DNA from 3 places in the Geodermatophilus sp. URMC 65 genome. Region 2 is predicted to be linked to each of the others. Evidence: riboswitches for the same ligand, from Rfam matches in the RefSeq annotation. Region 2 holds a riboswitch; each other region holds the start of a gene.
The links. Region 2 has a riboswitch for cyclic di-AMP ahead of ACWIX7_RS24220 (hypothetical protein). Riboswitches for the same ligand answer to the same signal wherever they lie in the genome.
Positions count from the first base shown of each region.

Region 1: another riboswitch for cyclic di-AMP. It lies ahead of ACWIX7_RS22990 (aggregation-promoting factor C-terminal-like domain-containing protein); the one in region 2 lies ahead of ACWIX7_RS24220 (hypothetical protein).
Region 3: another riboswitch for cyclic di-AMP. It lies ahead of ACWIX7_RS20775 (C40 family peptidase); the one in region 2 lies ahead of ACWIX7_RS24220 (hypothetical protein).

Region 1 covers NZ_CP199954.1:4,752,225-4,762,416, reverse strand. Annotated here, with positions in the region: gene ACWIX7_RS23040 (DMT family transporter) at 1-497, shown strand, start outside; gene ACWIX7_RS23035 (DUF72 domain-containing protein) at 742-1,464, opposite strand; gene ACWIX7_RS23030 (class I SAM-dependent methyltransferase) at 1,473-2,117, opposite strand; gene ACWIX7_RS23025 (YnfA family protein) at 2,174-2,509, shown strand; gene ACWIX7_RS23020 (ester cyclase) at 2,527-2,901, shown strand; gene ACWIX7_RS23015 (FmdB family zinc ribbon protein) at 3,174-3,455, shown strand; gene ACWIX7_RS23010 (AmiS/UreI family transporter) at 3,530-4,288, shown strand; gene fmdA (formamidase) at 4,349-5,602, shown strand; gene fmdA (formamidase) at 5,745-7,007, shown strand; gene ACWIX7_RS22995 (FmdB family zinc ribbon protein) at 7,074-7,346, shown strand; gene ACWIX7_RS22990 (aggregation-promoting factor C-terminal-like domain-containing protein) at 7,499-8,344, opposite strand; cyclic di-AMP (ydaO/yuaA leader) riboswitch at 8,562-8,722, opposite strand; gene ACWIX7_RS22985 (LLM class flavin-dependent oxidoreductase) at 8,938-10,035, shown strand; gene ACWIX7_RS22980 (FMN reductase) at 10,032-10,192, shown strand, end outside.
Region 2 covers NZ_CP199954.1:5,000,362-5,010,553, reverse strand. Annotated here, with positions in the region: gene ACWIX7_RS24240 (alpha/beta fold hydrolase) at 1-546, shown strand, start outside; gene ACWIX7_RS24235 (acyl-CoA synthetase) at 651-2,255, shown strand; gene phaZ (polyhydroxyalkanoate depolymerase) at 2,359-3,603, shown strand; gene ACWIX7_RS24225 (class I SAM-dependent methyltransferase) at 3,671-4,303, opposite strand; gene ACWIX7_RS24220 (hypothetical protein) at 4,344-5,180, opposite strand; cyclic di-AMP (ydaO/yuaA leader) riboswitch at 5,469-5,621, opposite strand; gene fmdA (formamidase) at 5,852-7,099, opposite strand; gene ACWIX7_RS24210 (AmiS/UreI family transporter) at 7,112-7,753, opposite strand; gene ACWIX7_RS24205 (zinc ribbon domain-containing protein) at 7,757-8,086, opposite strand; gene ACWIX7_RS24200 (substrate-binding domain-containing protein) at 8,161-9,219, opposite strand; gene ACWIX7_RS24195 (MarR family winged helix-turn-helix transcriptional regulator) at 9,356-9,784, shown strand; gene ACWIX7_RS24190 (alpha/beta fold hydrolase) at 9,860-10,192, shown strand, end outside.
Region 3 covers NZ_CP199954.1:4,281,930-4,292,121, forward strand. Annotated here, with positions in the region: gene ACWIX7_RS20735 (hypothetical protein) at 68-454, shown strand; gene ACWIX7_RS20740 (HAD domain-containing protein) at 494-1,012, opposite strand; gene ACWIX7_RS20745 (DUF3303 domain-containing protein) at 1,183-1,467, shown strand; gene ACWIX7_RS20750 (carbohydrate kinase family protein) at 1,838-2,689, opposite strand; gene ACWIX7_RS20755 (ADP-ribosylglycohydrolase family protein) at 3,082-4,482, opposite strand; gene ACWIX7_RS20760 (hypothetical protein) at 4,517-4,753, opposite strand; gene ACWIX7_RS20765 (hypothetical protein) at 4,750-5,151, opposite strand; gene ACWIX7_RS20770 (hypothetical protein) at 5,338-5,706, shown strand; gene ACWIX7_RS20775 (C40 family peptidase) at 5,785-6,315, opposite strand; cyclic di-AMP (ydaO/yuaA leader) riboswitch at 6,328-6,454, opposite strand; gene ACWIX7_RS20780 (hypothetical protein) at 6,807-6,977, shown strand; gene ACWIX7_RS20785 (D-2-hydroxyacid dehydrogenase family protein) at 7,049-8,005, shown strand; gene ACWIX7_RS20790 (hypothetical protein) at 8,055-8,282, shown strand; gene ACWIX7_RS20795 (SMP-30/gluconolactonase/LRE family protein) at 8,294-9,193, opposite strand; gene ACWIX7_RS20800 (TIGR03557 family F420-dependent LLM class oxidoreductase) at 9,371-10,192, shown strand, end outside.

The DNA of each region.
Region 1 (10,192 bases), 250 kb from region 2:
CGCAGCCGGTGCTCGGCATCGCACTGGGGCTGCTGGCCGGGGTCACCTACGCGCTGTACTCGTGGGGTGCGGCGCGAGTGATGCGCCGTGGACTGCCCTCCCGCCCGGTCATGGGCGCCGTCTTCGGGGCCGGCGGTGTCCTGCTGCTACCGGTCCTGCTGCTCACCGGCGCTCCGATCGTCGCCTCGTGGTCCAACCTCGCGGCCGTGGCCTACCTGGCCCTCGTGCCGATGTTCCTCGGCTACGTGTTGTTCGGCCGGGGCCTTGCCGCCGTCCCCGCGAGCACTGCAACCACGCTCTCCCTGCTCGAGCCCGCCGTTGCCGCCCTCATCGCCGTCCTCGTCCTGCACGAGCACCTGCCACCCCTGGGCTGGGTGGGCATGGGGATCCTGCTCGCCAGCCTGGTGCCGCTGACCGCGGACTCGCGACGGCTGGGAACAGACACGGCGAGCAGTCCATCGACGAGCCCATCACGCCCGGTCGAAGTCGTCCCATAGGCCTCCTCCAGGGACATGGCAGCACCGGCTGCCACGTGACGACTCCCGACACATCTCGGGACGTCACGGGTGGTCGAGTTCGCTCGCGTCGGTGGCGGCGAGCTGACCGAGGAGCGGACGGCCGACACCCAGCGCCGGGACGGTCCGCCAACCTGTGGCCGAGCCCACCCGACAGGGGTGGGCGCACGAACCGCCGGCACGAGCGAGGTGCAGTGGTTGCGCCGGACAGGCACCCCGGCACGACTCATCCCCCGGTCAGCCCTCGCAGGGTCTCGGCGTTGCGGACCGCGTGGCCGTGCCCGTCGTTGTTGAAGTAGGCGTAGACGTCGCGGCCGTCCCGCGCCCACTCGCCGATCCGGTCGGCCCACCAGCGCAGGTCGGCGTCGTGATAGGAGCCGGCGTAGAGGTGGGCGTCGTCCGGGCCGTGCAGGCGCACGTAGACGAAGGGCGCGGTCGCCCGCAGCACGCACGGCAGGCCGGCGCCGCTCATCACGCAGTACGCCGCGCCGTGCCGCTCGAGCAGGGCGTACACCGCCTCGTCGTGCCAGCTGGGGTGGCGGAACTCCACCGCGACCCGCATCCAGTCCGGCAGCAGGCCGAGGAAGAAGTCGAGCCGGGCGTCGTCCCGGGCCTGGGTGGGCGGCAGCTGCACCAGCAGGACGGCGCGCCGGTCCCCCAGCTCATGCCAGCACGCGGTGAGCCGGCCGACCCAGGTCTCGGGGGCGTACAGCCGCTTGGCGTGGGTCAGCCCGCGCGGCGCCTTGACCGAGAGCTGGAAGCCCGGAGGCAGTCGGCGGCGCCAGGAGGCGAAGGTCGCCGTGCGCGGCCAGCGGTAGAAGCTCGCGTTGAGCTCGACGGTGCCGAAGCGCTGGACGTAGTGCGCCAGCCGGTCCCGCGGCGGGGTGCCCGGCGGGTAGAGGACGCCGTCCCAGTGGTCGTAGCTCCAGCCCGACGTCCCGACGTGCACCGTGCCGTTCAGGGCAGCCGCCAGACCGTCGTGCGGCGCAGCCCTGGCCCCTCGGTCTCCGGGATCTCGTACACGGCGACGGACTCGAGCCGGTCGTGCGGCAGGTAGGGGCGGCCGGGGTCGCCGACGTAGACCTCGAGGCCGCGGGCGCGGGCCCGGTCGAGGAAGGGCAGCACCCGCTCGGTCATCTCCCGGTCGTAGCAGACGTCGCCGGCCAGGACGACGTCGATGCCGACCGGGTCCCGGCTGAGAACGTCGCCGGTGACGCTGATCCCGCCGATGCCGTTGAGGCCGGCGTTGACGCCGACCGCCGTGCGGCTGAACGGGTCGACGTCGCTGGCCAGCACCGGCTGGGCGCCGGCGAGGCGCGCGGCCAGCGCCACCAGCCCGCTGCCCGAGCCGAGGTCGAGGACGGCCCGCCCGGCCACCACCGACGGGCTGTCGAGCACGAAGCGGGCCAGCGCCTGCCCACCGGGCCAGGCGGCGGCCCAGAACGGCGGGGTCTCCCCCGCCCCGCCGTCCGCGGCCTCCATCGCCTCCCACAGCGCGACGACGTCGTCGGCGACGTGCAGCCGGACCTCCGGCACGCAGGAGGGCCGCCGCACCTGGGTGTGCGCGCGGACGAAGGCGGACGGGACGGCGCGGACGGTCACGCCCCGAGTCCACCACGCGCCCTCACCTGGCACCGCCCGCCTGGGAGCATCCGCCCGTGCTCGTCGCCCGATCGGTCGCCCTGTTCCTCGCCGCCGCCGTGCTCGAGATCGGCGGCGCCTGGCTGGTCTGGCAGGGCGTGCGGGAGCACCGCGGCTGGCTGTGGATCGGCCTCAGGGTGGTGGCCCTGGGCGGCTACGGCTTCGTCGCGACGCTGCAGCCGGACGCCGCCTTCGGCCGGATCCTGGCCGCCTACGGCGGTGTCTTCGTCGCCGGGAGCCTGGCCTGGGGCATGGCGCTGGACGGCTACCGGCCGGACCGCTTCGACGTCCTCGGGGTGCTGATCTGCCTCGTCGGGGTCGCTGTGATCATGTACGCCCCGCGGACCCCCTGAGCGGACAGGAGCACGTGGTGTCCCGAGCCGACGAGGACGTCGTCCGCCGCTGGGTGGAGGAGATGGTCGACCAGGGCGACCTCGACGTGGCCGAGGAGATCTTCTCCCTCTCCCTCGCGGCCTCCGCCAAATGGTGGGTCGAGCCGTTCCGGGCCTCGTTCCCCGACGTGCACGTGGAGGTGGTCACGCTCGTCGCCGAGGACGACCCAGTCGCCGGGCGTTTCCGCTGCTCGGGGACCCACACCGGCGCCTGGATCGGTCACCCACCGACCGGTCGCCGCTTCGAGGACGTCGACGAGGTCTATTTCTTCCGCGTCCACGACGGCCGCATCGTCGAGATGTGGGGCCTCGAGGACACCGCGGAGCGCCTCCGCCAGCTCGGCCTGACCTGACGACCGAGGGCCGCTCCCTGGGATGGGGCGCCCTCGGCACGTGACGCCTCGCGGCTTCGACCACGTCGACTGCCGCCTCCCGGCATCCCGACACTGGGTGCCTGCTCGTCTCCCCCACGGGGTCACGGCGCGCCGAGGAGCGCGCGTGGCGGGTGCGGGATGTGACCGGGGGCTCGGCAGGGGCTTGACCCCGGGATGCACCCGGTGGAGCGTGCCCGTCCTCCCGGGCTCCCCGGGAGTGCTCGGGTCAGGAACGGCCTGGAGGTGCCGAGGTGGCCGTCTACGTCTACCGCTGCACCGCACACGGCCTCACCGAGGTCACCCGCGCCATGGGCACGGCCGACGCGGGGGTGCCGTGCCCGGCCTGCGGTCTGCAGGCGGCACGGGTCTACACCGCGCCGCGGCTCTCGCTCGGGTCCCCGGCCCGGCGGGCGCTCATCGACCGCACCGAACGAACGCGCGACGAACCGGACGTCGTGTCCGCTCCGCCACCCCGGGCGGGAGCAGCGGCGGTGGCGCGGAACCCGGCCCTGCGACGACTGCCACGCCCCTGAAGGCAGCCGTTCCCGGACGGTCCACCCCAGACACCGAGAGAACGCCTGATCGACCCCACGAGGAGGGGAGCGACATGGGCAGCGTCGGGTTGCTGTACGTCGGAGCGGTCCTGGTCGTCAACGGTCTGATGCTGCTGGGGCGGGTCGACGCCCGAGCGGCCGCCCCGCTGAACTTCTTCGTCGGCGGGCTGCAGGTGATCACGCCGACGTACCTGATCTTCACGTCCGGCGGGGACACCGACACGATCCTCGCCGCCTCCGGCCTCTACCTCTTCGGCTTCACGTACCTCTACGTGGGGTTCAACCTCCTCGGCGGCCTGGACGGCACCGGGCTCGGGTGGTTCTCCGCGTTCGTCGCGGCGTGCGCCGTCGTGTACGCCGGCCTCAACTTCGGCCGCTTCGACGACCCCGCCTTCGGAGTCATCTGGCTGTACTGGGCGGTGCTGTGGGGGCTGTTCTTCCTGGTGCTGGGACTGAAGCGAGAGGAGCTGACCCGGTTCACCGGGGCCATCGCCGTCGTCGCCGGCGTCATCACCTGCGCCGTCCCCGCGTTCATGCTGCTCGTCGGCGTGTGGGCACCCAACACGAGGACGGCGGCGATCGTGCTCGCCGCCCTCTGCCTGCTGTCGCTGGGCCTCTACGGCCCGCTGCGGCAACCGCGGGTGACCCCGGCGACGGCTCCCGCACCGGAACTGCGGGAGGGCGAGTCCCCCCAGCAGGTCGCTGCTGCCGGGGCCGCGGCGCCGTCCACGCGGATGCACGGCAACGTCGCCGCGACCGAGGAGCAAACCGCGCGAGGAACGACCGACGTCCCGACGGACCGCGGGCGGTGATGCCGGCGCCCTTCGACTCCCGCCGTCGCCGCTCGGACCACTCAGACCTGGAGGTCAGCCATGCCGGACGTCGTGTTCCCGCTCGACTCCACGAAACCGTTCACCGAGCAGAAGTACGTGGGCCACAACAGGTGGCATCCGGACATCCCGGCCGAGGTCAGCGTCCGCCCCGGGCAGACCTTCCGGGTGCACTGCCGGGAGTGGTTCGACGGGGCCATCCACAACGACGACTCGGCCGACGACGTCCGCGACGCACCGCTGCCGACGGTGCACCGGCTCAGCGGGCCCATCGCGGTCGAGGGAGCGGAGCCGGGGGACCTCCTGATCGTCGACATCCTCGACCTCGGGCCCATCCCCCAGGAGGACTCCGGCCCGCTGGCCGGCCAGGGCTGGGGCTACACCGGCATCTTCGCCAAGCAGAACGGCGGTGGCTTCCTCACCGACCAGTTCCCCGACGCGTACAAGGTCATCTGGGACTTCTCCGGGCAGCGGGCGACGTCCCGGCACATCCCCGGGGTGTCCTTCACCGGCATCACCCACCCCGGTCTGATGGGGACGGCGCCCTCGGCGGACCTGCTGGCCCGGTGGAACCGGCGGGAGGGCGCGCTGATCGCGACCGATCCCGACCGGGTGCCGCCGCTGGCACTGCCCCCGCTGCCGGACGAGGCGATCCTCGGCCGGCTGGAGGGTGAGGAGTTCGACCGGGTCGCCGCGGAGGCCGCCCGCACCGCGCCACCGCGGGAGAACGGCGGCAACCAGGACATCAAGAACTTCACGCGGGGGACCCGGGTCTTCTACCCGGTCTTCGTGCCGGACGCGAAGCTGTCGATGGGTGACCTGCACTTCTCCCAGGGCGACGGGGAGATCACCTTCTGCGGCGCCATCGAGATGGGCGGCTTCATCGACCTCCACGTCGACCTCATCAAAGGCGGCATGGAGGCCTACGGAGTGGGCGAGAACGCCATCTTCATGCCGGGCAACGTCGACCCGCGGTACGAGCGGTGGCTGGCCTTCTCCGGCACCTCGGTGACCCTGGACGACGAGCAGCGCTACCTGGACTCGCACCTGTCGTACCAGCGGGCCTGCCTGCACGCCATCGACTACCTGACCACGTTCGGCTACACGCCCGAGCAGGCCTACATGATCCTCGGGGCCGCGCCGATCGAGGGCCGGCTGTCCGGGGTGGTCGACATCCCCAACTCCTGCTCAACCGTCTACATCCCGACCGCGATCTTCGACGTCGACGTCACCCCCTCGGTGTCGGGTCCGACCCGGATCGACCCCGGGATGGGCGTTCCCCGCTCCACCTACTGACGGACCGCGGTACCGGGGCGCCTCGTGGCGCCCCGGCACCGGGGTGGTCCTCCCGAAGTCGGCCCGACCACCCCCGCACCACCGGCGCACGGGCACGCCCGTCGCCGGGTCTCCCTTCCCGCACCGCACCCGAGGAGTTCCCGTGCCCGAGGTCATCTTCGAGATCAACCGCGACCTGAGCGTGCCGATGGCCCAGCAGGCGGTCCCCGGACACAACCGCTGGCACCCCGACATCCCGCCGGCCAACACGGTCCGCCCCGGCGCCACCTACCGGATCGAGTGCAAGGACTGGACCGACGACCAGGTCCGCAACAGCGACGACGCCGAAGACATCCGCACCATGAACCTCGACCCCTGCCACGTCCTCAGCGGCCCCTTCGCGATCGAGGGACTGGAGCCCGGAGACCTACTGGTGGTCGACATCGTCGACATGGGGCCGTTCGACGTCCAGCCATGGGGCTACACGGGCATCTTCGCCAAGGAGAACGGGGGCGGTTTCCTCACCGACTACTCCCCGGGAGCGTCCAAGGCGATCTGGGACCTCGACGGCATCTGGACCACCAGCCGGCACGTCCCGGGTGTGCGCTTCATCGGCAACTCCCACCCCGGGTTGTTCGGCTGCGCTCCCTCCGCGGAACTGCTCGCCGAGTGGAACCGCCGCGAGCAGGCCCTCATCGACCAGAACCCCGACCGGGTGACCGGGGACATCCCCGCACACGGCGGTGAGACACCCGGTGCGCCGCAGGTCCCGGCGCTGGCCCTCCCGCCGCAGCCGAAGGACGCGCTCCTCGGCCGGCTGAGCGGCTCGGACCTCGAACGGGCCGCCGCCGAGGCCTGCCGCACGATCCCGCCCCGGGAGCACGGGGGGAACGTGGACATCAAGGACCTGGGCGTCGGGAGCCGGGTCTACATGCCGGTCTTCGTACCCGGTGGGCTGTTCTCCATCGGCGACCTCCACTTCGCGCAGGGCGACGGGGAGATCACCTTCTGCGGCGCCATCGAGATGCCCGGCTTCATCGACCTGCACTTCGACGTCATCAAGGGCGGGATGGAGCGGTACAAGACCGACATGCCGTTCTTCAAGCCCGGCCGGGTCGGCCCCAACTACTCGGAGTACCTGACCTTCGAGGGCATCAGCGTGGAGGACGGCCGGAACTACTACATGAACGCCACGGTCGCCTACCGCCGGGCCTGCCTCAACGCCATCAACTACCTGATGCCGGCGATGGACTGGACCTTCGAGCAGGCGTACCTGTTCCTCGGGGCGGCGCCGATCGACGGCCGCATCGGCGGCGTGGTGGACATCCCCAACAGCGCGGTCTCGCTCAGCATCCCGTTGTCCATCTTCGACCGGAGCCTCCTGCCGGAGGGTGCCGGCGGAGGCCGCGAGCTGGTCGCGGACTGACCGATCCCCGGGCCGGGGCGGCGGCCCGCCGCCGCCCCGGCCCCCCGCCACCGGCAGGAGACACCCGTGCCCCTCTACGAGTTCCGCTGTCCGCAGTGCGGCCCGTTCGACCTGCGACGCGACATGCAGGACGTCGCCGACTCCGCGGTCTGTCCCTCCTGCGACCAACCCGCCCAGCGGGTCTACACCGTCTCAGGCGGCAGGCCCTGGCAAGGGCCGCTGCGCGACGCCGGGAAGGCCGACCACGCGCGCGTCGAGCGGGCGCGCAGCGGCGAACCGGTGATCACCGGCCCTCCGTCCGGGCGCCGGTTCGCCCGACGGAGCGGCCACCACCACTGAAGACGACCGAGGGCTGCCCCCGCGGTGCGGGGACAGCCCTCGGCGGCCCTCATGCAGGGTCCCGCCGCGAGCTCGCGAGTGGCGGGGGCAGGAGGCGGCCCCGTCCCGGGTCCCCCCCGAGCCTGCGAGGGGTGGGGAGGACGGGGTCCTTCTCAGTACCAGCCGGTGGACTGCGAGTGCGCCCAGGCGCCGCAGGGGCTGCCGTAGCGGCTGTCGATGTAGATCAGGCCCGCGTCGATCTGGCGGTAGCCATCCGACGTCTTGGCGATGCCGGTGCTGGCCCAGGTCGAGTTCAGGAACTGCGGGATGCCGTAGGCGGTGCTGGTGGGGTTCTGCGCATTGGGGTTCCAGCCGCTCTCCTTGCCCCACAGGTTCTCCAGACAGCTGAACTGCTGGGCGCTGCCGACCTTGCTCATCGCGTACTCCTTGAAGGAGCCGCGCGGCGCGGCGGACGACGAGCTGCTGGCGGCCGGGGCTGGCGCAGCGGCGGCGGGCTTCTCGGCGGCCGCGCGGGCGGCCTGCTCGGCGGCAGCCTTGTCGGCCGCGGCCTTCTCGGCGGCCGCGCGCTCCGCGGCCTCGCGGGCGGCCTGCTCGGCGGCGGCCTTCTCGGCGGCCTGGCGGTCCAGCTCGGCCTGCTCGGCGGCGGCCTGGACCTGCGCGGCCTGCGCCTCGGCGGCCTGGCGCTCGCTGCGGGAGGCGGCGAGGTCCTGCAGCGCGGCCAGCTCGGTGGCGGCCGGGGCGGCGAGCGGCTGCTGCGCCGACTCCTCGGTGATGCCGAGCTGCTCGGCGACGCTCATCGAGGCGGTGACCGTCTCGGCCTCGGCCTCGGGGGCCGGCTGCGCGCCGACGACGGTGTTGACCACGATCGCGCCGGCGGCCGCGGTGGCCAGCAGGATCGCCGGACGGCGGCCGCTTGCGGGCAGCCGCAGGCGGCGCCGGGCGGTCCGGTTGGCGGGGGCGTCGGTGGCCGGGACGGCCGGGAACTGCTTGGTGTCCATCAGGTGGGGGTGCTCCGTGGCGGGAGGGCGCGCGGGGTGGTCCTCATGGCAGGGGACAGCCCGGTGCGGCGCGGTCTACGGGGACGCCGGCGGATCGGGGGTGCCGGCGGGCGCGGTCTGGTGCCGGGTCAGCTGCCCGGGGAAGAGGCGCGGAGCGCGCGTGGCCGGGTCGACCGGCGAGCCGCGAGGGCCCGGGGGCGGGGCATGCGGAGTGCTCCGTTCTTCCGTGAGCCGCCTACCGAGTTAGCTGACGGGTTCGGGCGGGAAGCAGCCCTACCGGCCCGCGTTTCGTGCACGCGGGCGGGATTCACCCCAGTACTGCGGTGGGTCCCCGGCTCGCGCCCGCTGGTGGCGGACACGACTCGGCGGCGTCCGGTCAGGCTCCCCGAGCGGGGACGAGACGACCGACCGGACGGAAGCCACCGTAAGCGGCGTTACCGTCCCGTGACAATGCCGGGGACCACATGTGTGACGCGAGTGACGTCGCCGTGCGGCGCCCGCCCTCCCTCCGGGGGAGCCGGCCGAGGGGAATACCACGGGACCGGATGCGTTGCACCGGCCGGTAGTTGCACTCTCAACCAACGGAGACCGACATGCAGTTCGGCGTCTTCTCGGTCAGCGACATCACGACCGATCCCACCACCGGCCGCACGCCCAGCGAGGCGGAGCGGATCCAGGCGATCGTCACCATCGCGAAGAAGGCCGAGGAGGTCGGGCTCGACGTCTTCGCCCTGGGCGAGCACCACAACCCGCCGTTCTTCTCCTCCTCGCCGACGACGACGCTGGCCTACATCGCCGCGCAGACGTCGCGGCTGCAGCTGTCGACGGCGACCACGCTGATCACCACGAACGACCCGGTGAAGATCGCCGAGGACTACGCGATGCTGCAGCACCTGGCCGGCGGCCGGGTGGACCTGATGATGGGCCGCGGCAACACCGGCCCGGTGTACCCGTGGTTCGGGCAGGACATCCGCAACGGCCTGCCGCTGGCGGTGGAGAACTACGCGCTGCTGCGCCGGCTGTGGGACGAGGAGGTCGTCGACTGGTCGGGGCAGTTCCGCACGCCGCTGCAGGGCTTCACCTCCACCCCGCGGCCGCTGGACGGCGTCCCGCCGTTCGTCTGGCACGGCTCGATCCGCTCCCCGCAGATCGCCGAGCAAGCCGCCTACTACGGCGACGGCTTCTTCTCCAACCACATCTTCTGGCCGGCCGAGCACACCGCCCGGATGGTCGAGTTCTACCGCCGCCGCTTCGAGCACCACGGTCACGGCAGCGCCGACCAGGCGATCGTCGGGCTCGGCGGGCAGGTGTTCATGCGGAAGAGCAGCCAGGACGCCGTCCGGGAGTTCCGCCCGTACTTCGACAACGCGCCGGTCTACGGCCACGGCCCGTCGCTGGAGGACTTCTCCCGCGAGACGCCGCTGACCGTCGGCTCCCCGCAGCAGGTCATCGAGCGGACCCTCGGCTTCCGCGACTACGTCGGTGACTACCAGCGGCAGCTGTTCCTCATCGACCACGCCGGCCTGCCGCTGAAGACGGTGCTGGAGCAGCTGGACATGCTGGGCGAGGAGGTCGTGCCGGTGCTGCGCCGCGAGTTCGCTGCGCTCAAGCCGGCGCACGTGCCCGACGCCCCGACCCACGCCTCGCTGGTGGCGGCCCGGCAGGCGTCCCTCGAGGAGGTCTCCGCATGACCACCCGCACCCTGGCCGTCGTGAGCGCCGGGCTGTCGACCCCGTCGTCGACCCGGCTGCTGGCCGACCGGCTCACCGCCGCGACCGTCGCCGCCCTGCGCGAGCGGGGCGACGACGCGACGGTGGAGGTCGTCGAGCTCCGTACGCACGCCCGCGA
Region 2 (10,192 bases):
GGCGGCGCGCTGGCCCAGCAGCTGGCCCACCAGGCGCCGGAGCGCGTGCGGGCGCTCGTGCTGGCCGCCACGACGCCGGGCGTGGGCGGTCAGCCGCCGTGGCCCTGGGTCCTGGCGCTGATGAGCTCGCCGGCGCGCTACTACTCGCGCACCTACCTGCGGCTGACCGCGCCGCTGCTGTTCGGCACCAGCCCGCGGGCGGCCGCCGACTCGCTCCACGGCCGGGCTCGGCTGCACCGGCCGCCCAGCCTCGCCGGCTACACGCAGCAGCTCTACGCCGTCTCCGGCTGGTCGAGCCGGTGCTGGCTGCGCCAGCTCGACCACCCGACCCTGGTGATCGGCGCGCGGCGGGACCCGCTCGCGCGGCCCCGCAACGCCGACATCCTCGCGACCGCCCTGCCGCACGCCCGGCTGGAGATGGTCGACAGCGGCCACCTGTTCCTGTTCGAGGACCCGGAGCAGGGCTGCGCGCTGGTCGAGGACTTCCTGGGCGACCAGGACGCCGGCGCCTCCGTCGAGCAGGTCCGCGCCCACTCCGGGAGGTAGCACCGGGGCCGGTCCCCGGCTCTCCGTGGTACTCGTGTGCGTGACCCGGACCACCGTCCCGGGCGCCACCGACCCCGACCGCTGCCGGCCCCGGGAGGCCCTCCGTGTTCGACGACGCGCTGACCACGACGATCGCCCGCGCCCGCCGGCACGCCCTCGGCGACCTGCTGCGCCGCTCCGCGGCCCGGGTGCCGGGCAAGACCGCCCTGCGCTTCCGCGACCGCTCCCACACCTACGCCGAACTGGACGCCGCGGCCGACCGCACCGCCAACGCCCTGGCCGAACGGGGCGTGTCCAAGGGCGACCGGGTCGCGCTGCTGTCCCACAACGACGACGGGTACGTGGTGCTGACCTTCGCGCTCGCGCGGCTGGGTGCGATCGCCGTCCCGGTGAACTTCATGCTCCGGGCCGGCGAGGTGGCCTACATCCTCGAGCACTCCGCGGCGATCGGCGTCGTCGCCGAGTCCGCGCTGCTGCCGGTGGCGCAGGAGGCGATCGAGGAGGCCGGGCGCGCGGAGTCGGTCCGGGTCCGCGGCGTCCTGGGCTCCACCGCCTCCCAGCAATCCCGGAGCCTGCCGGAGGGCTGGGAGGCGGTCGAGACCTGGACCGCGCACGGCGACCCCACCGCACCGCAGGTGGACGTCGCCGACGACGACGTGCTGCAGCTGATGTACACGAGCGGCACCGAGTCGCGGCCCAAGGGCGTGATGATGACCAGCCGCAGCCTCATCGCCCAGTACGTCAGCTGCATCGTCGACGGCCGCTACACCGCGGGGGACGTCGCCCTGCACGCGCTGCCGCTGTTCCACGTCGCGGCCCAGCACTGCTTCCTGATGCCGAACCTCTACCTGGGCGGGACGAACGTCGTCCTGGACGGGCCGGACCCGGCCACCCTGCTCGAGACGGTCGAGCGGGAGCGGATCACCAGCCTGTTCTGCCCGCCGACGGTGTGGATCGGGCTGCTGCGGCACCCCGACTTCGACCGCCGCGACCTCTCGTCGCTGGCCACCGGCTACTACGGCGCGTCCATCATGCCGGTGGCCGTCGTCGAGGAGCTCCGCCGCAGGCTGCCCGACATGGCGCTGTTCAACTTCTACGGCCAGACCGAGATGTCCGCGGTCGCCCTCGTGCTCTCACCCGAGGACCAGCTGCGCAAGCCCGGGTCGGCCGGCACGGCGGTGGTCAACAGCGAGACCCGGGTCGTCGACGACGCCGACGACCCGGTGGGCCCGGGCGTCGAGGGCGAGATCGTGCACCGCAGCCCGCACGCCACCGCCGGCTACTGGAACGACCCGGGGAAGACGGCCGAGGCGTTCCGCAACGGCTGGTTCCACAGCGGCGACCTCGGCGTGGCCGACGAGGACGGCTACATCACGATCGTCGACCGCAAGAAGGACGTGATCAAGACCGGCGGGGAGAACGTGGCCAGCCGCGAGGTGGAGGAGGTCCTCTACCAGCACCCCGCCGTCGCGGAGGTCGCCGTCTTCGGCATCCCCCACCCGCGCTGGATCGAGGCCGTCGCCGCGGTCGTCGTCCCCCGGGACGGGCAGCCGGTCGACCCCGACCAGCTCGTGGCGTTCTGCCGCGAGCGACTCGCCGGCTACAAGACCCCCCGGTACGTGGCCGTCGCCGACGGCCTGCCGAAGAACGCCAGCGGCAAGATCCTCAAGCGCGAGCTGCGCATGGCGTACGCGGACCTCGCCGGCTGACCGGCGCCCGCGCGTCCCGACGGGCCCTCCCCCGGAGCCGTCGGTTAGCGTCGGCAGGGTGTGGCACCGGCCACACGGCAGGAGCTCCGAAGGGCGGACACCCGTGCTCTACACCGCGTACGAGTGGCAGCGGCGGCTGACCGCTCCTGCCCGGACGACGACAGCGCTGACCGCGCGTGCCCTCGAGGCACTGCCCGCGCCGCTGGCCGCGCTGCCCGGGACCCGCCGGCTGCGGGCGGCCTGCCGGGTGGTCGCCGACGCACGCGCCACCCACGTCCGCCCCGACTGGGGCATCGACACGGTGGACGTCGACGGGCGGGCCGCCGAGGTGGTCGTGGAGCCGGTGCTGTCGACGCCGTTCGCCGACGTGCTGCACTTCTCCAAGCCCGACATCGCCGGTCAGCCCCAGGTGCTGGTCGTGGGGCCGATCTCCGGGCACTTCGCCACGCTGCTGCGCCCCACGGTGCGCACCCTGCTGGCCGACCACGACGTGTTCGTCATCGACTGGCACAACGCCCGCGACGTCCCGGTGTCCGCCGGCCGGTTCGGGCTCGACGAGTACGTCGACCACGTCCTGCAGGCCGTGCGGCACCTGGGCCGGGACACCCACGTCCTGGCCGTGTGCCAGCCCGCGCCGCTCGTGCTCGCCGCCGTCGCCCTGCTGGCCGCCGACGACGACCCCGCCCAGCCGCGCAGCCTCACGCTGATCGCCGGCCCGATCGACACCCGGGTCAACCCCAACCGGGTCAACGCCAACGCCGGCCGCGTCCCGCTGTCCCGGTACGAGCGGCTGCTGATCACGACCGTCCCGGCCCGGTACCCGGGCGCCGGACGGCGGGTCTACCCCGGGGTCGCCCAGCTCGCGGCGTTCATGTCGATGAACCCGCGGCGGCACCTCGGTGCCCACCTGGGGATGTACCGCGCCATGGTGGCCGGCGACGAGGCGACCGCGGCCGCCACCCGCGCCTTCTACGACGAGTACGGCGCGGTGATGGACGTGCCCGCGGAGTTCTACCTGGAGACGCTGCAGCGCGTCTTCATGGCGCACGACCTGCCCCGCAGCGTCCTGACCTGGCGGGGCCGGCACGTCGACCCCTCGCTCATCGAGGAGACCGCGCTGCTCACCGTCGAGGGCGCCCAGGACGACATGTGCTCACCCGGGCAGACCGAGGCCGCGCACGCGCTGTGCACCGGGCTCCCGCCCGAGCGGCGCCGGCACCACCTGCAGCCGGGCGTGGGTCACTACGGCGTGTTCGCCGGCTCGCGTTGGGAGGCCGAGATCTACCCGGTCGTCCGCGCCTTCATCGCCGAGCACGACACCGCGCGGACGGTCACCCCGCTCTTCTGACGCCTGCCGGGCGGCCGGCCCAGGGTCCGGCCGGCCCAGGGTCCGGCCGGCTCAGGGTCCGGCCGGCTCAGGGCCGGGTCGCGACCAGCGCCGTCCAGCAGCCGGCGAGCCGGGTGTCCTGCGCGGTCACGGTCAGCCCCGCCGCCCGGCACGCGGCGGCGAGGCCGTCCGGGGTGGGCCGGTCGCCGTCGGCGGGGTGGCGGGAGACCGCCCGCAGCGGGCGGCTGTCGACGAAGCGCGCGGTCATCTCGCAGGAGTAGAGGCGCCCGCCGGGCCGCAGCACCCGCGCCGCCTCCCGGACCACGTCCCGCCAGGCGTCGGCGTGGTGCAGGACGTGGTAGCCGAAGACCGCGTCGTAGGCCCCGTCCTGCGCGACCAGCGCCGTCACGTCGCCGCGCTGCACGTCGACCCGGCCGCCCAGGTCGCGGACCGCCGCCCGGCATGCCGCGACGCTCGGCTCGTACCGCTCGACGCCGTCGGCGTGTGCGGCGCCGAAGACCTCCAGCGCCAGGCGCAACCCGGTGCCGCGCCGCCCGGTGCCGAGCTCCAGGACCCGGCCGCCGGGCACCGGCCCGCCCAGCCGGAGCAGGACCGGTGCCTCGACGCGGCGCTGGACCAGCGCACGGACGCGTGAGTCGACCCAGAGCCGGTTGGCGTCGACGAGGGTCGGCGGGACGGGACGGGAGGAGCTGGTGCCCATCGTGCCGTCCTGCCCCGCCGGCGCGGCGGGCAACCGCAGGTCAACTTCGGTAGTTCACGTGCGGGTGGTCCATGTGGTTGGCCGTCGCGCCGCCGCGGTCGGCCATCGCCTTCCAGGAGCCGTTCGGCGAGGACAGCATCCGCTGCTGCCAGATGATGTAGTCGACGCCGAGCTCGTCCCAGTGGGCCTTGTGGTACTCGACGATCGCGTCCCCGAGGGCGGCGTCGGACATCACCATGTAGTCCAGCGCCAGGCCGGACGGGTGGCCGCCCGGGTCGGCCGCGCTCGGGCGGGTGCCGCCCAGGGTGATCGAGCCGGCGCCGGGCACGGCGCTGACGACGGCGTTGGCCGCGGCCTGCACGACCGCGGCGACGGGGCCGGCGGTGTTGGTGACGCGCGCGACCGTGCCGGCCGAGGCGGCCGAGGCCCGGGGCGCGGCCGCCGCGGGAGCTGCCGCACCCGCCTGCGCCGGGGCGGCGGCCTGCGCGGCCTCCGCCTCGGCCTTCGCGGCGGCGTCCGCGGCGACCTTCGCGGCGGCCTCGGCCTCGGCCCGCTGCCGGTCGAGCACCGCCTGGTCGGCGGCGGCCTGGACCTGCTGGGCAGCGGTCTCGGCGGCCTCGCGGGTGCTGCGGGTGGCGGCGAGGTCCTGCAGCGGCTGCAGCTCGGTGGCGACGTCGACCGGGCCGGACCCGGCGGTCAGCCCGAGCTCCTGGGCGACGCTGACGGTCCGCGGCGGCGCGGCCCCGGCCTGCGCGGCCGGCTCGGTGCCGACGACGACGCCGGCCAGGACGGCGCCGGCGGTGGCCGCCCCCAGGTACAGGGCGGGACGGCGGCGTGCGCGGGCGAGGCGGCCAGAGGTGGGAGTGCGCGTGTCCATGGGGATGGGAGTTCTCCGGGGTGCGGGCGCAGCGGCGCGCGGGCGCGCGGAGCTGCGGAGGCGTGCGGACGGCAGGGGGCTGCGGCCGTGCGGCGAGCGCCGGGGCGGGCGCACCGGAGGGGAACGGCGGGGTGCCGGTCGAGCTGAGGTGCTCGGGGGGGTCCGGTGGGCCTGCGCGGGCGACGTCCGCTGCGGACGGCCGCGGGCGGTCAGGTGCGCGAGCGCCCCCGGGACCGGAGCCGGCGGGGTGGTGCAGCGGGGCAGGCGCACGCCATCCGGCGGCTCTCCGTTTCTTCCGTGAGCCGCCTACCGAGTTAGCTGACGGGTTCGGGCGGGAAGCAGCCCTACCTGCCCCCGGACGTGCGTCCAGGAGCGGATTCACCCCAGTACTGCGGTGGGTCCCCGGCTCGCCCCGAAGGGGCGACTCGGCGGCGTCCGCTCGGGCCCCCTTCGGAGGCGGAACGACCGACCGGACCCATCGACCGTAACGGCGTCATCGAACTGTGACAATCCGCGGCCCCGTTTTCGTGAGGTGATGCACGTCGTCCACCCCCGGATCGGGGGCCGGAGGGTGTAGGGGTCCTGCGAGTGCGAGCGCCGGCGGGAAGCCGGGTCGGGGGGCCGGGCGCGGGCGGACCGTCGGCCGCCGGCGCCCGGCCGCAGCACCTCGGTCAGGAGGTGACGCAGACCTGCCCGCGGTCCCTGCGCTGCGGGCCCTGGCCGCCGGGCCGGATGTCCTCGTCGAAGATCTCCGTCGGCAGGAAGACCGAGCAGCAGGCGTTGGGGATGTCCACCACACCACCGATCCGGCCCTCGATCGGCGAGGTGCCGAGGATGAGGTAGGACTGCTCGCCGGTGTAGCCCCACTTCTCCAGGTAGCGGATGGCGTTCAGGCAGGCGTTGCGGTAGGCCAGCGTCGCGTCCATGTAGACGTTCGTGTCGTCGCGGTGGTCGACCGAGACACCGATGAACGTCAGGAACTCCGAGTAGCGCGGCTCGACCCGGCCGGGCATGAAGATCGGGTTGGTCGTGACGCCGTAGGTCTCCATGCCGCCCTTGATGAGGTCGACGGAGAAGTCGATGAAGCCGCCCATCTCGATGGCGCCGCAGAAGTTGATCTCGCCGTCGCCCTGGCTGAAGTGCAGGTCCCCGCCGGAGAGCAGCCCGCCGTCGACGTACACCGGGTAGAACACCCGGCTGCCGCGGGTGAAGTTCTTGATGTCGTGGTTGCCGCCGTTCTCCCGCGCCGGGACGGTGCGGGCGCCGTCCCGCCCGATCGCCCCGAGCAGGTCACCGGTGGCCGTGCCGCCCAGGACGTTGTCGGGCAGCGGCGGCAGCCCCAGCGGCGGGACGCGGTCGGGGTCGGTGGCGATCAGCGCGCGCTCGCGGGCGTTCCAGCGCGCCAGCAGGTCCGCCGACGGCGCGGTGCCGAACAGGCCGGGGTGGGTGATGCCGGTGTACTCGACCCCGGGGACGTGGCGGGAGGTGCACTTCTGCCCGCGGAAGTCCCAGATGGCCTTGTAGGCGTCGGGGAAGTAGTCGGCGAGGAAGCCCCCGCCGTTGACCTTGGCGAAGATCCCGGAGTACCCCCAGCCCTCCCCGCAGTTGGGGCCCTGGACCTGCGGCACCGGGCCGAGGTCGAGGATGTCGACGACCAGGAGGTCACCCGGCTCGGCCCCCTCCACGGCGATCGGCCCGGAGAGCATGTGGGCGTGGGAGAGGTCGACGTCCCGCACGTCGTTGGCCGAGTCGTTGTTGCCGATCTGGCCGTCGGTCCACTCCCTGCACTCCACCCGGAAGTCCTGCCCCGGACGGACGGTGACCGCCGGCGGGATGTCCGGGTGCCAGCGGTTGTGGCCGGGGACGGCCTGGTCCCGCATGGACCTGCTCTGGTCGACGCTGAACACGACCTCGGGCATGGCGGTTTCCTCTCACTGGGCGCCCGGTGCGGCACCGGGCTGGGTGGGGGTGGGCGGAGCGGAGGCGGACAGGGTCCGGCTGAGCGGGACGCTGGCGACGAGCAGGAGCACCCCGAGGGCGGCGACGACGAGGGCAGTGGTGAGCGACTCGCTCCACCAACCGGTGATGATCAGGAAGGCCGGGACGGCGGCCGTGAGCAGCCCCTCCCCCAGGGTCAGGACGCCGACCGCGCCGATGAGGTGGTCCTTGTGCCCGGCCATCAGCAGGAAGAAGCAGAACCACAGGACCGCCCACAGCAGCCAGATGACGGCGAAGGTCCGGTCACCGACCTCCAGCCAGGAGTGGGCGGCGAAACCCACGGCGGCAGCGGCCACGACCAGGGAGAACCAGCCGAGTCCCTCGGCCGGCCAGCCGGTGATGCCGTTGATGCCCACCCACAGGTAGGTGAAGCCGAAGTAGTAGAGCCCCGCGGCGAGCGCGATCTGCGCCTGGTCACCGCCCGCGGCGATGATGAGGTAGGTCGGCGTGACCACCTGGAGCCCGCCGACGAAGAGGTTCAGCGGTGCGGCGCTGCGCGGGCTCACGCGCCCCAGCAGCATGAACCCGTTGACGACGAGCACGGCACAGACGTAGAGCAGGCCGACGGCGCCCACGGGTCACCAGCGCGGCAGTGAGGGGTGCGGGCCCGCGGGACGGTGCGCCGCGTTGACCGGGGCGGCGCCCGTGGTGGGACTCCACCGCCGGCTCCGCGGCCGGGGCCTGCCGGCGGGGATCGAACGGACCACCTGCGGCGCCTCGGCGCTGGCGTCGGCGGCCGAGACGGCGCGGTGCAGTGCGGCGGGTGTCGTCGCCAGGGCGGGCGCGGTCCACACCCGGGGGGACTCCTCCGCGCACGTCGGGCAGGGGTGCGTGGAGCGCAGCGAGGACATCGGGATCACCACCTCGAACACCGAGCAGTCGGGGCAGCGGAACACGTACGTGGCCATGACTCCTCCGTTCTTTTCACCTGCAACTTATTCAGGTGAAAAGAACTGTCAAGAGGAGTGCGCAGGTGGTCCCGCTAGAGCGCGGCGAGGACGTCGAAGTCGTAGCCGTCGGCCACGGCGAGGTGGACCCGCTGCTGGAGGTGGTTGCCGGCGAAGGACACCGGGCCGCGCGGCCCGTCGTAGCCCAGCCCGTCGGCGACGGCGACCATCCGGTGGACGTCGAAGCTGCCGGCGCGCCGGGCGAGGGCCGCCAGGGCCATGAGCCCCTCGCAGCAGGACTCCGCGGCGTTGTTCAGCGGTGGCGCGTCGGGACCGTGCTGGTCGACGTAGTCGCCGCAGAACTCCAGCGCCGACGACGTGGCCAGCGACCGGAAGTAGGACGCGCAGACGAAGAGGTTCCTCGTCGCCTCCGCCCCGCTGGCCAGGAGCATGTTCTCCTCCATGAGCGGGGTGAAGCGGACCAGCCCGTCCTGCAGTCCCTCCTCGGCGAACACGCGGTTGAACTGGACCGCGTCCTGCCCGACCAGGTAGAGCAGCACCCCCTGGGCGTCACTGGCGCGGATGCGCCCGACGACGCCGCGGAAGTCGTCGGTCCCCAGCGGCACGTACGCCGTCCCGACCAGCCGCAGGTCCAGCTGCCGGGCGAACTCCCGGGTGACCGCGACCGAGGCGCGGGGCCAGACGTAGTCGTCGCCCACCACGAACCACCGCCGCACGCCGCACACGTCGCGCAGCCACCGCAGCGCGGGTGCGATCTGCCGCGCGGGCGTCTCACCGGAGCAGAAGACGCCCGGCCGGGACTCCCCGCCCTCGTACAGCGAGGTGTAGACGTAGGGGATCCGCCCCGCGGTCACGGGGGCCACGGCGTGCCGGACCGCCGAGATGTGCCAGCCGGTCACCGCGTCGATCCGCCCGGCGTCGATCAGCCGGCCGACGGCGGCGCCCACCTGCTCCGGCCGCGCGCCCCCGTCGACGACCTCGACGGCCAGCTCCCGGCCGAGGACGCCGGCGTCGTTGATGGTCCGCACCGCCGTCGCCGCGACCGCCTCGCAGGACGGGCCGAAGAGGCCCGCGGGCCCCTGCAGGGGCACGACCAGCCCGACCCGCGCGACCTCTGCGGACCGACGACGCATCGATCCCCCCAGGCGTGGAGTGCGCGGGCGTTGGAGCGGGACGTCCCGGACCTCTGCGAGAATCGGCCCGAGTCGGGCATCACTATGCTGACCCGCCCCGGCCATGGGAAGGGTCCCGGGCGAGGGAGAGGCGAGCATGCGACAGGAGACGTCGGGGGGGTCACTGCCCCACGTCGACCTGCTACGGCAGGTGACCTCCGGCCTGACCTCCCGCGTCGAGGAGATCCTCGTCGGGAGCGACCTCACCCTGGACCAGTGGCGGGTGCTGCACACCCTGACCGAGGCCGGCCCGCTGTCCATGAGCGACCTGAGCGGCCGCACCCGCATCTCCGGGCCCACCGTGACCCGGCTCGTGGACCGGCTGGTGGAGCGCGCGCTGCTCTACCGCAACGTCGACGCGACCGACCGTCGCCGTGTCGTCGTGCACGCCGCCGAACGCGGCCGGGCGTTGTGCCGGTCGCTCGCCCCGCAGATCGCCGAGGCCGAGCGCGCCGGGCTCGCCGCGCTGTCCTCGGCCGAGGCGCGCACGCTCCGCCGGCTGCTGGAGCGGCTGGCGACCCGCTGACCCGGGCGTTCGGGGTTGCGCTGAGCACATCGCGGCGAGCAGGCTGGCCGGCCTCCCAGCTGAGAGGAACCCGCCGTGCCGGCTCCGACGGACCACGAGCTGTTCGACCTCGGCGACCTGCCGCTGCAGAGCGGCGCGACGCTGCGCGGCGCCCGACTGGCCTACAAGACGTACGGGACCCTGAACGCCGACCGGTCCAACGTGATCGTGCACCCCACGTGGTTCAGCGCCTGGCACGACGCCAACGAGTGGTCGATCGGCCCGGGCCTGGCCTGCGACCCGGACCGGTACTTCATCGTCGTCCCGAACCAGCTCAACAACGGCCTGTCGACCTCGCCGAGCACCACCCCTCCCCCCTTCGACGGCCCCCACTTCCCCCGGATCACCTTCTCCGACCAGATCGAGGCC
Region 3 (10,192 bases), 720 kb from region 2:
CCACCGCCCAGCGCCGAGGCATCGCCGCAGGCGCCTGCTCCTGATCGCAGTCGGCGTCCTCGTGGCCGTGATCGCTGCCGTGCTCGTCCTCTCCTCGTGGGACCGGTCCGACGACGCGGCCGCCGATCAGGCCGTCGCGCCCGCTCCCGCCGCTGCGAGCACGTCCCCGACCCCTGCCAGCCCGCCCGCCGCGACACCGGCTCCGACGACCGAGCAGACGACGCCCACGTCGGACGTGCCTGTCGAGTTTGCCGACGCGATGCGCCAGACCGGCATCCCGCTGGACCCCCACACGGGCTGGGTCGTCGCCCAGGGGATCTGCGTCCGGCTGGGGCAACCGTCGTACGACCAGTTCAGGTTGTCCGAGGGCGTCGAGAGGTTGTTCCCCTCGGTCTCCGACGAGCAGGCCCACGAGTTCGTGGCCATGGTCGCCGAGTCGGTGTGCCTAAAGTAATCCCACCCCGGTGCTGCGGCGCCGGGCCCCCAGCACGCCTCACAGCCAGGCCTCGATCGCGTCCAGCTGCTCGTGCGTCAGCCCGACGTACAGGTCCGGCGCGACCACCAGTACGTGCGGGTTCGCCGCCAACCAGTCCCCGGTGTCGGCGGCCTGCATCGCCAGGTCGTCGTCGACCCAGATGATCCGCCGGTCCGGCTCGGACTCGGCGACGGCCCGAGCAGCGGTCAGCTTCCACCAGCCGGAGCTGCCGCCGAACACGCCGGAGAACCCGATCGGGGCCGAGTCGGCGCGGGCGTGGGTCACCAGGCCGCGGGGGAGTCCCATCGGCTCGGCCAGCAGCCGGTCGGCGTCCGTCGTCCAGGTGGTCAGCCACTGGATCTCCACCCGGCCGGACTCGTGCAGCTTCCGCAGCCGCGCCGTGATCGTCGGGTCCCAGGTCAGCACGTAGCCGTTGAACGTGCCTCGCTCCCAGCCGGCGGGCAGGTCGGCGCGCGCCGCGTTGAGCACGCCGTCGACGTCCAGCAGCAGGATGGGGACGTCGCTGGTCGAGGCCATGTCCCCATCCTGGCGCCCGAGCACCTCCGCCGTACCAGAGCCCGTGTCCGTATCAGATCCCCGCGTCGGGTCATCTGCATGTCAGCTGCCGGGTGTCGAGCGTCGTCGTCCTCATCGCGCCGGCACTCCGACGCCCGGGAGCCTCCTGGGGTTCGAAGGGGGAGATCGGCATGAAGTACGTCGTCAGCTGGCGCGAGCGGCCGACCGGCTCCGCCGCGGAGTTCGAAGCGGCACGGAAGCGGGTCGTCGAAGCCTTCTCGACGTTGGAGAAGCCCGAGAGCCTCACCATCCACCACTTCGTCGCCCGGATCGGGCTCGACGGGTACGCCGTCGTCGAGACGGACGAGCCGGCCGACCTGCAGTACCTCGCCACGGCGTACGAGCCCGCCAGCTTCACGGTCCGGCCGGTGATCGACGTGGTGGCCGCCGTCGCTGCCGGGACGCGCTACAACTGACCGCGCGTGATCCGGGAGGACGGCGGCGGTCCTCCGCGCGCCTTCCGGGATCGGCGCAGGGACCTCCGAGTCTGGTGACGGAGGTGGCGGCTTTCTGGCTTCGGCTCGTGTCAGTGACGCCTGCGCGGCGACCCGACCAGCCCGGGTCGAGCAATGAACGCGTGGCGTCAGCTCCTGGTGGTGGTTCTCGTCCGCAGGCGTCCGGCGAGCGCCCCGACGTCGTTGAGGTCTCCCACGGCAACCGCCATCACGAGGTCGTACGCCTCGTCGTTCGACAGGGTCAGCCGGTACCCGTCGAGGCCGTAGAAGGTCGGTGAGCCGCAGCGTCATGGCCATGAACCACCGGTATCAGTACTGATACCATGGGTGGTCACGGCGGCGGCTGTCCTCCGACCACACCGGCGACCACGGCGGCCGCTGCATGACCGGCCCGGACGGCGTCCGGCACGGGGATCCCGGCGCGCCAGCCGGTCAGCACTCCGGCCACGAACGCGTCCCCGCAGCCGGTCGTGTCCCGCGGCCGTCCCTCCGGCAGCGGCTCGACCGGTACCTCCTCCGTGCCTGCCCGCGTTCCCACCCGGGTCGGCCGCGCCCCGGCGTGCACGAACACCAGTGCCGGCGCCCACGCCGGCAGGTCGCCGTCCAGACCGATCACCGCGGCCTCGGCGGCGTTGCCGAACAGCACGTCGGGCCGCAGCCCGACGAGCAGGTCGACGTACGCGCCGACCCCGTGGCGCTCGATGCGGGGTGCAGCGGCGACGTCCACGCTGACCGGCACCCCGACGTCGTGCGCGGCCGACGCCGCGGTGCGCAGCGCCTCGGGGAAGCGCAGCAGGTCGTAGCCGTCCAGGTGGACGACGGCGGCGTCGGCGGACCACTCCGGGCGGACGTCGGCCGCCTCCAGCCCGCCCTCCCCGCGGTCGGTGAGCAGCGTCCGCTCGCCGTCCGGGTGCACCAGCACCGTCGACAGCGGCGCCCGCCCGCGGCGCACCACCGCGACCTCGACGCCGCGCTCGGCGAGGTCGGCCAGCAGCCCGTCGGCGAGCGGATCAGCACCGGCCCAGCCCGCCAACCGGGCCGGCACCCCGAGGCGGGCCACGCCGGCCGTCACGTTCGCCGGCGCGCCGCCCGCCGTCGTCGTCCGCATGACCCGCTGCTGACCACGGACCACCAGGGGCGCGGACAGCTCGAGCAGCTGGTCGGCCACCAGCTTGCCCAGCACGACGATCGGGCCTGAGCCGGCCGGACGAGGCCATGAGGGTGCGTCTCCCGGGACCACGACGGCAGCATGGCCGGTCCTCACGGCCACGGTGCGGCTGTTGCGTGGCCCTGCCACGCGTCGCCGGGACCAGTTCGAGGTCAGAAGACCTGCGCGATCGTGTGGACGACGAGCCCCCCAGCCCGCCGACGACCCGTCCGTCGACGTGCGACGGTCTGCCTCTGACGTGCTGCTGATGGACTCACCGATCGGCCATCGGCATCCCATGTGCACCACTGGAGCCAGCGGTCGGCGTGCGTTCCCGCCGCGGCCGGCTTCGCCACGGGGATCGGTACCTCGATGCACCCATCCGTGCGATCACCCGCTGCCGCTCGACGACCTCGGGGGCACGTCGCTCACCCGCCGCCCCGCTCGAGCCGGGCGAGCGCGGCGGTGAAGCTGTCGTTCCAGAGGCCCAGGTGCGGCCACCGCTCGACCACGTACGTCGTCGCTTCCTGTGCCGTCATCCCCTCCTCGCGGACCAGCCAGGCGCGCAGCACCAGCCCGGTGCGCGAGGCACCGCCGTGGCAGTGCACGAGGAGTCGGTGGCCCTCGGCGCGCAGCGCGGCCATGTCGTCGAGGACGTCGGCCAGCATCACGTCGAGGTCGGCGTTGTGGTCGCTGTCGGCGATGTAGGCCATGCGGTGCAGCGCGTGGGTGAACGGTTCCCCCAGCCGGCACAGGGAGATGACGGCGAAGTCCTCGTCGCTGTAGCGGGCGCCGTCGAGGTTGCCCGCCCAGATGCCCGGCAGCACCTCCTGCGGACCGATCCGCGGGATCACCCCCGGGTCGTAGCTCTGCTGCGCGCCGCCGTCCAGCGCGGCCGCCAGCTGCTGCAGGTCGGCCAGCCGCCACACCTGCTCCCCGTGCCCGGGGATGCGCCCGTGGACGACGGACGACCAGCGCATCGGGATGCCGCCCATCCCGTGCACCGCGCCGGCCAGCCCGCCGGCGACCGCGGCGACGGTGTCGGTGTCACCGCCCAGGTCGACGACCAGGCGCAGCACCTCGGCGAACGACGTCCCGCGCCGCAGTGCCCACACCGCCTGACCGAGCGTCGGCCACACCGCGCCGTTGGGCATGCCGGGCTCCGGCGTCCAGTCCGGCGCGAGCACCGCCGCGTACCGCTCGCGGTGCTCCTCGGCCACCGCCTCGAGCGCCGTGGGGACGGCGGCCAGCGGGTCGCCGCCGTCGAGCGCCACCCGCACCAGTTCGTGGAAGACCGCGCAGCCCTCGCCGGCGGCCGGGTCGCCGTGGGTCAGCGCCGATATGCGCCGGGCGGCGTCCGTGGTCGCCTCGCGTCCCTCGCGGGCGAACCGGATGGCGGCCGGCGTGGTGCGCATCAGCGACCCGTTGCCGGCGGCCCGCCCGGTGCGGCGGAAGTGCTCGGCCGCGGCGCTGTCCCAGGGCAGGCCGGAGCCGAGGACGGCGCGGGTCTGGTCGCCGATGTCCGGCGGGCCCGCCTCCGCCCAGCGCAGGAAGCGGTCGAACAGGTCGGCCTCGTCCAGCCCGCCGCGCTCGACCAGGGACGTCGCGACGAGCAGCGCCATCTGCGTGTCGTCGGTGAACTCGCCGGGTGCCCGGCCGAGCGCCCCGCCGCCGCACATCTCGGTGTGCGCGCCGCGGGCCGGGGTGGGGAAGCGGGCGGAGAACTGCCCGGGCGGGCCGAACTCGAAGGGTGCGCCGAGCGCGTCGCCGACGGCCGAGCCGACCAGCGCGCCGGCGGCGCGGTGCGAGCGGTGCATGCGCGGGGTCACGCGAGCATCGTGCACACGCCCCGCGTCCCCGCCGTCAGGCACTGACCTCCTCGTGCGTGTTCACGCCGGGGATGCGCCGCACCGACCCCCACCCGAAGCGGGCCCACACCACCAGCAACGCGGCGCCGACGAGCGATCCGAGCGTGTCGCGGAAGAGGTCGCCGTTGGTGTCGTCGTTGTCCTCGGAGAGCTGGGTCCCGAACCAGGCGTCCGACCGCCACTCGAACAGCTCCCACAGCGCCCCGACGGCGATGCCGAGGGCCGCGGTCACGACGCCGATGCCGACGTAGTGCCGCAGGTGCGTCTCGTCCCGGGGTCCGGGACGACGTCCAGCCGGGCGAGGCCGATGTAGACCACCGGCGCCGTGAGCATCGGGAGCGTGAAGTGCACCAGGTCGTCGAAGCGGACGAACGCGTCGTAGAGGCCGAGCGTCTCGCCGAACCCCTGCAGCGCCATGCCGAGGGCCAGGGACAGGTCGTAGAGCCGGGGCAGGTTCACCAGTCGCGAGACGAGCGTGATGCTGCCCAGCGCGGTCAGGAGCGCCGCCGACCCCCACTGCCCGTCCGCCGCGTACACCGCGGCCCCGGCGAACACGATCAGCCGGAGGACGTCGATGCCGTCCCTGATCCACGGCGTCCAGTCACCCAGCAGCAGCGTTCGCCCATCCACCTCGCCGACCTACCCTCCGGACACGTCGCACGCTCGCCGTTCGCGACCCTGCGTCACCGGGTTCCGCCGTCACCCACGCGACCGGGGGACGACCGCGTCCAGGGCGCGCGCACGGCGACCTCCCGGTGCTGCACTGTCCCAGGCCGGCGCACAGCCGCCGGAGGCACCGCAGGACAGGAGCACGCCGTGACCGATCGCGAGCTCGGGCCGACCACCGCGAACAGCAGCCGCACGGCCCGCTGCAGCAGCCATGCCGCCGGTCACGGGGTCCACCCCACCCGCGTGCTGTTGTGCGACGACAGCCCGGACGACGCGTGGACGCCGGTCGTCGTCATGGGCGCCGTAGGCGACGTGCTCACCGTCGCCTGCGGCGCCGAGCTCCGGCGCTACCGCAACCACGACACCGGCCGCCTGGTGGACCTGGTCGACACCACCGGCCCCGACGCGCTGGTGAACGAACGGTACGGCCTGCTCTTCCTGCGGACCTGGCCGCAGGACGCCGCCTCGGTGTTCTCGCTGCAGCCGGCCGACCAGCCGCCGCACCCCTGCGGCTGACCGGCCGTCGAGACCGCCGATCCCGCACGGCCACAGCGTCGTGTCGTGCGGGATCGGCGGTCTCGTCGCGCGGATGGGTCAGGCGACCCGACGGGCGCCCGCGTAGCTCGGCATGGAGTCGAGCTTCATGACCTGCACCGGCTTGCTGGAGTTCAGGGCGTGCACGATCTGGCCGTTGCCGACGTACATCGCCACGTGCGAGACCGGGCTGTAGAAGAACACCAGGTCACCGGGCTGCAGGTTGCCCTTCGACACCGGGGCGCCGAACGTCGACTGCGCCTTGGACGTGCGCGGGAGGGAGATGCCGGCCGCCTTGTAGGAGAAGCTGGTCAGCCCCGAGCAGTCGAAGGAGTTCGGGCCGGTGGCGCCGTACACGTACCGGTCACCCACCTGGGCGAGCGCGGTGTTGACGGCGGTCTGCGCGGCGCTGCTGGCCGCGGCGGTCGGCGCTGCGGTCACGGCCGGGGCGGCGGCGACGGCCGCACCGGTCGCGCCACCCACAGCGGCCGAGGCCGGAGCGGGGGCGAGGGCGATCCCGGCGCCGGCGATGGCGGCGACGGCGACACCACGGAACGAGCGACGAGCGAAGGACGTGCGGGCAGTCGTCATCGACGACGGTTCTCCTGTTCTCCACGACCGCCTACCGGGTTAGCTGACGGGTTCGGACGGGGGAGTCGCCCGGCGCGACGAGGTCGCGCTTCACCCCAGTGCTGCGGTGGGTCCCCGGCCTGCGCAGCGGTCATCGACCGGTGCACGGTTCGGCGGCGTCCGTCGGGTGTCGCAAGGTCAGCGACGCGGGCCCTCCGGACGGCGACAGACGCTAGGTGGGCCCTAAGGCCCTGTCCAAAGTGAGGACGGGGGGCCCGGACGGCGGTCGGCGCGGGCCGCGACACGCCGGGCTGACCACCGTGAACGCCGTCGACGACCTACGGACACGCCGGGGGGAAAGTCCTGGTCAGAGCGTTATGAAAAAGTTGCCTCGGAAGCGGAGAGCCGATGCGCACAGTGTGTGGTCAGGTGCTCAGAGCTGTGGCGGCGTCGTGGTTGGTCCGGGTGTTCCCCGGGCACGATCAGGGGCAACCGACCCAAGGAGGAACACCATGGCCGGCATGTTGAGGAAGGTCCTGGCCTCGGGGATCGCGGCGAAGGTCATCCAGGAGGCCCGCAAGCCGCAGAACCAGGCCAAGATCAAGGAGTTCATCGCCAAGATGGGCGAGCAGAACAAGAAGCAGGGCGGCGGCCGGGGCTACGGCCGCGGTCCGGTGCGCTGAGCGCCGGCAGCTGACCGCACGGCGACCCCCCGCTCGCACCGGGCGGGGGGTCGCCGTCATGCTCGGGGACCGTGCTGCGCATCGCCGTCCTCGACGACTTCCAGTCCGTCTCCGGTGAGTTCGCCGACTGGTCGCGGCTGCCCGAGGAGGCCGAGGTCGTCGCCTTCGCCGACCACCTCGACGACGAGGACGCCGTCGCCGACCGGCTGGTCGGGTTCGACGTCGTCGTCGCCATGCGCGAGCGCACCCCGTTCCCGCGCAGCCTCCTCGCACGGCTGCCGCGGCTGCGGCTGCTCGTGACCACCGGCGCCCGCAACGCCGCCATCGACGTCGCCGCGGCCGCCGAGCGCGGCGTGACCGTCTGCGGCACCGGTGCCCACCCCACCGGCACGGCCGAGCTGACCTGGGCGCTGGTCCTCGCCGTGGCGCGGCACGTCCCCGAGGAGGACGCCGGGGTACGGGCGGGCGGCTGGCAGCGCACCGTCGGCACCGACCTCGCCGGCGCCCGGCTCGGCGTCGTCGGCCTCGGCCGGCTCGGCACCCGCGTCGCCCGCATCGGCCAGGCATTCGGCATGGACGTCGTCGCCTGGAGCCAGAACCTGACCGACGAGCGCGCCGCCGAGGCCGGCGTGCGCCGCGTCGACCGCGACGAGCTGTTCGCCACCGCCGACGTCGTCACCGTCCACCTGGTGCTCTCCGAGCGCACCCGCGGTCTGGTCGGCCGCGACGAGCTCGCCCGGATGAAGCGCAGCGCGATCCTGGTCAACACCTCGCGCGGCCCCATCATCGACGAGGCCGCGCTGCTCGAGGTGCTGTCCGAGGGCCACCTCGCCGGAGTCGGCCTCGACGTCTACGACCGCGAGCCGCTGCCCGCCGACGCAGCCCTGCGCACCGCGCCGCGCACCGTGCTCACCCCCCACCTGGGCTACGTCACCCGGGACACCTACCGCGTCTTCTACGGCGACGCCGTCGAGGACGTCGCCGCCTTCCTGCGCGGGGAACCGGTCCGCGTCCTCGCGCCCGCGTGACCCGTGCCCGGTCCGGGTACGGACCGGGCCCGGCACGAGGAGGCCTGCGATGACCGAGGGCAACATGACCGGCCGCCCCTACGGCGGCGCCAACGAGCGACCCGACGACGACGTCCTGCCCGGCGAGCGGCCGGAGAAGGACCTGGTCGGACCGCCGTCGCAGCAGGAGGAGCCGCGGGCGGCGCGGGACGGCGAGATGTCGACCAACCCGGGGGAGACCGGCAGCGGCGTCCCGGACACCGACCACCCGCTCGGGGGCCGGCAGGGCAGCAGCTGACCCGGCGGGGGCTACGGCCGCCCGGCGTGCGGGACGCCGACCTCGGTCGCCACCAGCACCGCCTCGCGCGCCGGCGCCCGGTTGTGCTCGTAGAAGTCCGGCGCGCAGCACATCAGCAGCGTGCGGCCGTCCTCCCCGCCGAGCATGCAGGCGAAGACGCCGAGCCCCTCGGGCGCGGCGACCTCGTCGACGATCGCGCCGCCCTGCGCGACCCGCACCACCCGGCCGCCGACCGCGTCGGCCGCCCACACGTGTCCCTCGGCGTCCAGCGCGCAGCCGTCCGGCGCCACCGTGAGCTGGCCGAGCACCTCCTCGGTGGTCCGGCCGGTCACCTCCGGCCCGAGCGGCGCCCACACGCGCCGGTTGGTCAGCGCGCCGTCGGCGTCGAGGTCGAAGGCGGTGTACCGGTTGCCGAGGGTCTCGCCGACGACGAGCGTGCCGCCGTCCGGGGGGACCACCATGCCGTTGGGGAACTGCAACCCCTCCGCGGCGACCGACACCGTGCCGTCGAGGTCGATGCGCTTCAGTGACGCGGTCCGCGCGTCCCCGCCGCCCATCAGGTCGAAGCCGAAGTCGCCGACGAACACCTGCCCCGCGTCGGTGACCACCAGGTCGTTGAGGTGCCCCCCGCAGTGCTCGGTCAGGTCGGCGTGCGTCGACAGGGTCCCGTCGGCGTACCGCAGCACGCGGTGGTCCTTCATCGACACGACCACCAGGGACCCGTCGGGCAGCCAACCCAGCCCCGAGGGCTGACCCTCCACCTCGACGACGACGGCCTCCGCGCCGTCCGGCGTCACCCGGCTGACCGTGCGCCGGTAGAAGTCCGACACCCACCAGGTGCCCTCGTGCCAACGCGGGCCCTCGAAGAACCCGCCACCCTCCAGGACCGTCCTGAGCTGCTGCTCCGCCATGACCCGGACAGTAGGTGACGCCGGTCACGCACCGACGGCACGGTCGGGACGGGGGCCGCGCGGGTGCCGGCGGCCGTCCTGCGCCTGACCGGACCGGGCGGTCCGGCGCGTCGTTTCCGCAGCTGACCGGCCGGGCAGGCCCTCGCGGACCCGCACCCGACAGTGAGGACGACGACCATGCAGGTCGGCTACAAGCTCGCGACCGAGGCCTTCGGACCGGAGGACCTGGTCCGCCAGACGATCCGCGCCGAACAGGCGGGCTTCGACTTCGTCGAGATGAGCGACCACTTCCACCCGTGGCTCGACGTCCAGGGCCACAGCTCGTTCACCTGGTCGGTGCTGGGGGCGATGGCGGCCAGGACCGAGCGGATCGGCCTGGCCACCGGCGTGACGTGCCCGATGATCCGCTACCACCCGGCCGTGATCGCCCAGGCCGCGGCGACGGTGCAGATCCTCTCCGGCAACCGCTTCACCCTCGGCATCGGCTCCGGTGAGCGGCTCAACGAGCACGTGGTGGGCGCCGGCTGGCCGGCGGTGCGGAAACGGCACGAGATGCTCCGCGAGGCGCTGGAGATCATCCGGCTGCTGTGGCAGGGCGGCTACCGGTCCTACGACGGCAGGTACCTGCAGCTGGAGGACGCCCGCCTCTTCGACCTGCCCGACCAGCTGCCGGTGATCGCGGTGGCCTCCGGTGGGCACAACGCCTCGGCCATCGCCGCCGAGCTCGGCGACGGGCTGTTCGCCACGGAGCCGCGCAGCGACCTGGTCGAGGCCTACACCGGCGCCGGGGGGACGGGGCCGCGGTACGCCGAGGTGCCGATGGCGTGGGCGGCGGACGAGGACTCCGCCGTCCAGGCCGCCCTGGAGACCAGCCGCTGGGCGCTCACCGGCTGGAAGGTGATGAGCGAGCTGCCCAACCCGGTCAACTTCGACGCGGCCAGCGCCACGGTGAAGCCCGAGGACATCCGGCAGCAGTTCTCCGTCGGCCCCGACCTCGAC